DNA from 2 places in the Solibacillus sp. FSL W7-1324 genome. Region 1 is predicted to be linked to the other one. Evidence: riboswitches for the same ligand, from Rfam matches in the RefSeq annotation. Region 1 holds a riboswitch; the other holds the start of a gene.

Region 1 (4,192 bases):
ATCTGCTGCCAGTCCCGATACCATTTAACCGTCACCATGCTCGTTAACGGTAATTGTTCTTTCAATTCCATTAACACATCTGTATTCCGTGTAAGATGATGAGGCTCCAATTCATGTTTCAGCTTAACATTGGATGTAATAGCGCTGAAGCTTGATAAAGCATTCGACAATTTTCCAGGTGCCAGCTTTAAATTAAACCAAGGGGATGTTAATACAACACCCGCACATTCTATTTTATTGTTCTGAAGCACATACGTAGCGATTGCAGCTCCTAGCCCATTTCCGACGATAAAAAGCGGTAAATTATATTCCAGTGCCACTTTCAATAACACCTTTGTATACTTGTAATATTCTTTAAAATCCTCATCATGATACTTTGTATACTTTCCTTGTTCACCATGTCCCGGCAAATCTCCCATTACAACATGAAAGTGGGAACTGCGGAACTTTTCGATTAACCATGCGTACCACCGATGATGTTCATATGCGCTATGAAGAATAACGACTACGGCTTTTGGTTGTTGCTCTGTTTCCCATTTCCACATGGCCATACTCCTTACATATAAATTATTTTACTGTCATAAATACGTGACCTTTAATAGAGGTCAGAGTTGTTAAACTGTATTAAAAAAATACGATGTTACACCTTCTTTAACACCGGCATCATTATATTACTTTTTATTTGTTTAATTATAATACATTCCTTTCTAAAAGAAATGTTAATTGAAAAATCTTCACGTTTTGTTACGATATCTATAGATTTATCTACAATTTTATAGAAGAAATGAGGAATTGAAAATGATTTACCCTTATAAGGATAAAGAACCGACGATCCACCCTTCCGCATTTATTGCCGACTATGCCACAGTTACCGGCGACGTAACAATCGGAGCCGAAACTTCAATCTGGTTTAACACGGTCATCCGCGGCGATGTCAATAAAACAATAATCGGAGAGCGTGTCAGCATACAGGATTTGAGCTGCCTTCACCAAAGCCCTGCTTATCCTCTCATTATTGAAGATGAAGTAACAATAGGTCATCAAGTTACATTACATAGCTGTACAATTAAGAAACGTGCTTTAGTTGGTATGGGTTCCATCATATTGGACGGTGCCGTTATTGGCGAAGGAGCATTTATCGGTGCCGGCAGTCTTGTTCCGCCGGGAAAAGTGATTCCTCCTAATTGTTTGGCGATGGGTCGTCCAGCAAAAGTCGTACGTGAAGTAACGGCAGAAGACCGCGCTGATATGGACCGGATTATTTCCGAATATGTGGCGAAGGGTCAATACTATAAATCACTTCAGAAATAATTTTACACTCATATATTATTTTTCGGAATCTCTACCTATTATATAGGAAATTTAAAAGAAATTATAAAAAAGGAGCACTCCACCTAACTGGATGCTCCTTTATATTTTATTAAATTCCTGCTTTTGCTTTCAGTTCAGCTGCTTTATCCGTATTTTCCCATGGTACATTTAAATCTGTACGACCGAAATGTCCGTAAGCTGCTGTTTGCTTATAGATCGGGCGACGTAAATCAAGCATTTTAATAATGCCTGCAGGACGTAAATCAAATAGCTCACGAACCCAGTTTACGATTTCTGATTCCGCCACTTTACCTGTACCGAATGTATCAACTGCGATTGACACTGGTTGTGCAACACCGATTGCATACGCCAATTGTACTTCAGCACGGTCAGCTAAGCCAGCCGCTACAATGTTTTTAGCAACATAGCGTGCTGCATATGCTGCAGAACGGTCAACTTTTGTTGCATCCTTACCTGAGAATGCACCGCCGCCGTGACGTGCATAACCGCCGTAAGTATCCACAATAATTTTACGACCTGTAAGACCTGCATCGCCTTTAGGTCCGCCGATTACGAAGCGACCTGTCGGGTTGATGAAGTATTTTGTAGCTTCATCCAATAAATGTGCAGGAACTACCGGTTTAATCACGTGTTCTTTAATGTCTGTTTGGATTTGTTCCAATGTTGCTTCTTCATCATGCTGTGTTGAAATAACGATCGTATCCACACGAACAGGTTCATTGTTTTCATCATATTCGATTGTCACTTGTGTTTTACCATCCGGACGTAAATATTCTAATTCCCCTGATTTACGCACTTCTGTTAAACGACGCGCTAATTTGTGAGCTAAAGAAATAGGCATCGGCATAAGTTCCGGTGTTTCGTTACATGCATAACCGAACATTAAACCTTGGTCACCTGCACCAATTGCTTCAAGTTCATCTTCCGTCATTGAACCTTCACGTGCTTCCAATGCCTGATCAACACCTTGTGCAATGTCAGGTGATTGCTCTCCTACTGCTACTAATACTGCAAGATTTTCAGCATCAAAGCCGTACTTACCGCGTGTATAGCCGATTTCTGCCACTGTATCGCGGATAATACCCTTCATATCTACATAAGTAGACGTTGTAATTTCACCAGATACTAATACTAAGCCTGTTGTTACCGTAGTTTCACAAGCTACACGTGCATTTGGATCTGCAGCTAAAATAGCGTCTAAAATGGCATCCGAAATTTGATCACAAATTTTGTCCGGATGTCCTTCCGTTACACTTTCTGATGTAAACAGTCGACGATTTGTCATGTCATTTCCTCCTAAATCACTTTGGCAATTGTTTTTTATTGATACGGTACTCATTACCCATGTCCGTTATATTAGAGCACTTACGCATATGCGTATCCGGCCTTTTTAACGTCAAGCTATATTTGCTTTAACACGAGGGTCTGAAAGGCTGTAACTATATAATTTTCGCTCAGTACGAAATTGTAAAACAGAATAAAAAAAATCCTTTCGCTCATAGCCGTGTTCATCACACGTGAGGAAAGGATATTACGTTTCGTTACCTTTCACTCTTATCGTTCAAGGGAAATTTTGCCCTTGCATCAGGTTGGCACCAACACGTATAAAATATACGCAGGTTGCCGGGTTTCATAGGGCCTGCCCCTCCACCAGCTCGGGATAAGAGTATCCGTTCAATAAAACATTTTACGCAAAAAATCAATGACTGTCAACAAATTTTGACTTTTTTCGATATGTCAAAATTTACGAAAAAATAATTTGCAATTAGTATAGATTATTTCACTTAATGTGTTATACTATTTTTGAATTAGGAATCAACTCCCCTCTATAAGGGAATACTATAAAAAAGGATGGTATTTAATAGATGAATTCGGTAGAAATTGCTAACGAGCTGAAAGAACTTTTAAACGGGGAAAACATCAAAACTCAATTATCTGTTCCACAATTGATTGAAAAAGCGACATCACGCGGAGAAGCAACGCTAACTGTTGAGGGTGCTTTACGCGCTGAAACAGGCAAATATACTGGCCGCTCTCCTAAAGATAAATATATAGTAGAAGAAGAAATCTCAAAAGACAAAATCGATTGGGGTAAAGTCAACCGTCCGATCTCAGCAGAAGTATTTGATAAACTTTATGTAAAAGTTTTAAATTACTTAAAAGAACGCGACGAGTTATATGTATTCAACGGTTTTGCCGGTGCAGACAAAGATTCTCAATTATCTATTAAAGTAATTAATGAATATGCTTGGCATAACCTATTCTGTCATCAATTATTCATCCGCCCAACAGCAGACGAATTGGCTAAACACGTTGCCGAGTTTACAATCGTATCTGCGCCAAACTTCAAAGCAGATCCGGAAGTAGACGGTACTGGATCGGAAACATTTATTATAACATCTATCGAAAAGAAAATCATCTTAATCGGCGGAACTGAGTACGCAGGTGAAATGAAGAAGTCAATCTTCGGTATTATGAACTACTTATTACCTGAACAAGGTATTTTCCCAATGCACTGCTCTGCCAACGTTGGCGAAGAAGGCGATGTAGCATTATTCTTCGGTTTATCTGGTACAGGGAAAACTACGTTATCAGCTGACAAAGACCGCAAATTAATCGGTGATGATGAGCACGGCTGGTCTGACAACGGTGTATTCAACATTGAAGGTGGTTGCTACGCAAAAACAATCAACCTATCTGCTGAAAATGAGCCGGAAATCTACAATGCGATCCGCTTTGGTTCAGTATTGGAAAACGTGGCAGTAGACCCTGAATCACGCGAATGCGACTATGCAGACGGTTCTTTAACAGAAAACACACGTGTTGCTTACCCAATCGACTTTATCGACAATATTGTATT
Region 2 (4,192 bases), 2.3 Mb from region 1:
TGCCAAATCCTAAGATCGCTGCCTTGATTGTTGCCATTGCCTTTCTCCTCCAAATTCTTAACACACATATATTAACGAATAATTCAAAAAATTTATCTTAAAGCAAATTCTATCTTATATAATACATGAAAACAAGGGGAATCTCGCCTAGAAGGACATTTGTTTACTGTAAACGGTCAATATTCATCCAAATTTTATTTTTTAAGAGCTATTTTAGGGTGGAAGGCGCAAATATTTCCAGTCACTTCTTATAGTTGAGGCTATGTAGTAAGGGCGTTTTGTTATTTTCTAATATATTCGGAAATCATCTAATATATTTTAAAATGTTCTAATAAAATTGCGATCTTCTAATATATCCTGTCAATGTTCTAATATGGATACGAAACATGCTAATATCCGAGCTCAATGTGCTAATATCACTCACACTTCTTCTAATATCCCACTCCATTGTTCTAATAAAACCGGCATACCAGTTTTTGCATTCATTTTTCGGCTAAAAAAGCACGTACACAAACCATGATTCCCCTCAAATTCTAATAACATCGCCATTTCTTCTAATATTCCCAAAACTTCTTCTAATAACTCTCTTCATTCTTCTAATAAAACGTCATACATCAACACCACAAAAAATAAAAAACACTAGCAAGGGGGCTCGCTAGTGTTCCGGAATTATTTTATACTGCCACGTTTATATCATTAAATGCCCGTAAACGATAGGCAGTTAAAATCTTGGTCATGACGATTTCCTCTTTTGCCGAGTAGTTAGGAACCGCATATGGGCGCTCCACTAACTGAAATTCCCCGTACTTTAAAAACCATTCTCTTGCTGGCGATAAAATATGGGCTGTACCATGAATTTTATATGCTTCGGCTACTTCTCTTACAACATAACCTTCTGTGGAAAGATCGTGAGCTTGTTCTGAGAAAGCATTGTGTCCGAAAACATGCTGCCACATCGTATTCACATCCGCCAAAATTTGCTGGATAGCGCAAGCGTTCACAAATTCCTTTACGTCATTAAGTTCATAAATAATATAGGCTGCAATGTTTTGTGCACTGTATACTTTCCCCATGTTGAACAACTCCTTTTCTTCCAATGATGCTGCAACATCATTTTAAATTTTTCTGGTTGGTATTTTATTATCCCCATTGTATTACTAGGTTTTATATTTGTCAATAAAACTTATAAAAATAGTAGGGATTAATTTTCTAAAAATTGCTTAACTTCTCGAATGGGAGAAGCTAAGCCTTTCATCACATTTTATGCGTTTGTTTCTACGCCTACTTCAGCCGCAACTTTTGCTAATGCCTGTTCTAAATCAGCGATAATATCTTCTGCTGCTTCTAACCCGATCGATAAGCGAATGAGCTCTTCCGATACGCCGGCAGTTTTTAATTCTTCAGCAGATAACTGTTGGTGTGTTGTGCTCGCAGGGTGGATGATCAATGAACGGGCATCCCCAACGTTCGCTACATGAGAGAACAGTTCTACGTTATCGATTACTTGGCGGCCTGCTTCACGCCCACCTTTAATACCGAATGTAATGATCGATCCGAAGCCATTTTTCAAATACTTCTTCGCTAGATCATGTGTCGCAAAATCTTCAAAGCCGTTGTAATTTACGTACTCCACAAATGGGTGGTTTCTTAAATACTCGGCTACCTTTTGTGTATTTTCATTGTGACGGACAATACGCAAATGAAGCGTTTCAAGTCCTTGCAGGAAGTTAAATGCCGCGTCAGCAGATAATGTTGGACCAAAATCACGCAATAGTTGAACACGAAGCTTTGTCGCAAATGCAGCGCCTGCTGTGTCAATTCCGTAGCGTAGACCATGGTATGAAGTATCCGGTTCTGTAAATCCTGGATGTCTTCCTTGCGTCCAATCAAACTTACCTGCATCAACAACAATCCCGCCGATTGTCGTTCCATGACCGCCAATCCACTTTGTTGCAGAATGAATGACAACATCCGCGCCGAATTCAATCGGATTACTTCCGTATGGGGAAGCAAATGTGCTGTCGATTAATAAAGGAAGACCATTGTCATGAGCGATGTTTGCTACCGCTTCAATATCCAGTACTTTTAAGCTTGGATTTCCGATAATTTCAGCGAAGATTGCCTTCGTTTTATCCGTGATTGCCGCCTGGAAGTTTGCAGGATCTGATTCATCCACAAATTTCACTGTAATGCCGTAACGAGGCAATGTAGTTGCGAATAAATTGTAAGTCCCACCGTAAAGTGAGCCTGCCGCAACAATTTCATCCCCTGCACCGGCTACGTTTAAAATAGAAAATGCTACTGCTGCTGCGCCAGATGAAAGCCCTACTGCAGCTGTACCCCCTTCTAATAAAGCAACCCGTTCTTCAAATGCCCCGACTGTCGGGTTCATAATACGAGAATAAATATTGCCTGTCTCCTGTAATGCAAATAGACGTTGCGCATGAGCAGTGTCGTTAAATGCATAAGCCGTTGTACGGTATACCGGAACAGCGATCGCTCCTGTTTCAGGATCTGGTTTTTGACCCCCGTGTAATAATAATGTTTCTGGTCTTAAATTTGTCATTTTATTACCCCCAAAAATTTAATCGATGGTGAAATCGGTGTTTTTGAGGAGGATTTTTTAAATGAAAAAAACCCTCTTCAGTTAAGAAGAGGGTTGCGCATGAGCAAGTTTGCCTCCTCTTATCTTTCAAAATGATTGTCCATTTTGTAGGATTTAGCACCTTAGTCAGTTCATCACTTACTGGTTGCCGGGCATCTCAGGGCCTATTCCCTCCGCCGCTCTTGATAAGAGTTATGTGATTTGTGTTCCATCGTTGTGTCTCAGTATAAAACATACTAATCCGATATGTCAACACAAAAAATTTAAAATTTTCTGATTTAATTCAGATTGCTCTTATCTGTATTTAACGATATGCATAAATTTCATCTCTATGAATTGAACAGACGCTAATAATCGACTTCAAGTAAAATATTGACTAAAATAAGCATGAAGGATACACCATTAAGTTTTATTACATAAAAGGGAGATGTTCACGTGAATACAAAAGAATTATTACGCAGTCATACATCTGTTCGTAAATATACAGGTGAGGAAATTTCAAAAGAAACGGTCATCGATTTAATCGAAACGGCACAAATGGCAGCAAGTTCGCATTTTGTCCAGGCATACAGTGTCATTTGGGTAACGGATGAAGAAAAGAAAAAGAAGCTTGGGGAACTGTCTAAAAACGAATTCCAGTTCAAAACAGCAGGTGCCTCTTTCTTGTTTTGTGTAGATTTCAAACGTTTGCAAGTAGCGGGTCAAAAGCATGGGGTTGATATTTCTGCTGACTCTGCTGAAAATGTTCTTGTAGGGGTAGCAGATGTTGCGTTATTTGCCCAAAACTTCGTTATTGCAGCTGAATCAATGGGTTATGGCATTTGCTATATCGGTGGTGCCCGTACTAATCCTAAAGAAATCAGCGAGCTTTTCAATTTACCGGAATACGTTTTCCCGTTGTTTGCGATGACAATCGGTACACCGACAAAACGCAACGAAACAAAGCCGCGTTTACCGGTAGCTGCGGTGTTGCATGAAAACGGTTATGACGTTGATAAGTATGAAACACTTCTGGATGAGTACGATGGAATTATGGAAGACTATTATAGCAGCCGTTCTTCAAATCAGAAGACTGCGACATGGACGAAACAAATGGCTGATTACTTAGTTCAGCAAAACCGTCCGCATATGAAAGACTTCCTTGCTTCACGAGGCTTTACTTGGAAGTAATCCAATTAAAAAGGAGTATGCCTCAAAATGGCATACTCCTTTTGTTTATTTCAACCCTTCAATCTGCAATGTTTTTACAGGTTGGAAGTCTTCTCCTGTTTTTGCATACGTAATCGTCGCCTGGTCACCTTCTTGCAAATAGATTGCAAACGGTGCAACTTCTGTAGATACGATGAAGTTTTCGCCTGTGTTCGCCAGGAATGATACGATCGTGAAATCACCTACACGCTCTTTATAAACACGCACGACTTTTACTGTCGCCTTAGCTTCTTCAGCATTCGAAGTACCATCTACCGTACTTCCGCCACGGCTTAGTGCTGTTTTATAAAGTCTTAATGCTTCATTTGGCGTTGTACCAAATGCCGAAATTTCAGGATTTGCTGCAGAGACGATGAAGTAATTTTGCAGGAATCCGTT

Evidence for each region. A riboswitch is a leader RNA that binds a small molecule or an ion and turns the genes downstream of it on or off. The one in region 1 is predicted to bind S-adenosylmethionine.
Region 2: it holds a riboswitch for S-adenosylmethionine, as region 1 does, so the genes downstream of both, MKY71_RS01640 (O-acetylhomoserine aminocarboxypropyltransferase/cysteine synthase family protein) here and metK (methionine adenosyltransferase) in region 1, are expected to answer to the same signal.

What each region holds. Positions count from the first base shown of each region.
Region 1 is NZ_JBBOYH010000001.1:2,675,560-2,679,751, forward strand. It holds gene MKY71_RS13180 (alpha/beta hydrolase) at 1-545, opposite strand, end outside; gene MKY71_RS13185 (gamma carbonic anhydrase) at 799-1,311, shown strand; gene metK (methionine adenosyltransferase) at 1,421-2,617, opposite strand; SAM riboswitch class I at 2,884-2,999, opposite strand; gene pckA (phosphoenolpyruvate carboxykinase (ATP)) at 3,198-4,192, shown strand, end outside.
Region 2 is NZ_JBBOYH010000001.1:329,130-333,321, reverse strand. It holds gene MKY71_RS01650 (homoserine dehydrogenase) at 1-37, opposite strand, end outside; gene MKY71_RS01645 (hypothetical protein) at 675-1,073, opposite strand; gene MKY71_RS01640 (O-acetylhomoserine aminocarboxypropyltransferase/cysteine synthase family protein) at 1,262-2,566, opposite strand; SAM riboswitch class I at 2,683-2,797, opposite strand; gene nfsA (oxygen-insensitive NADPH nitroreductase) at 3,041-3,775, shown strand; gene MKY71_RS01630 (hypothetical protein) at 3,821-4,192, opposite strand, start outside.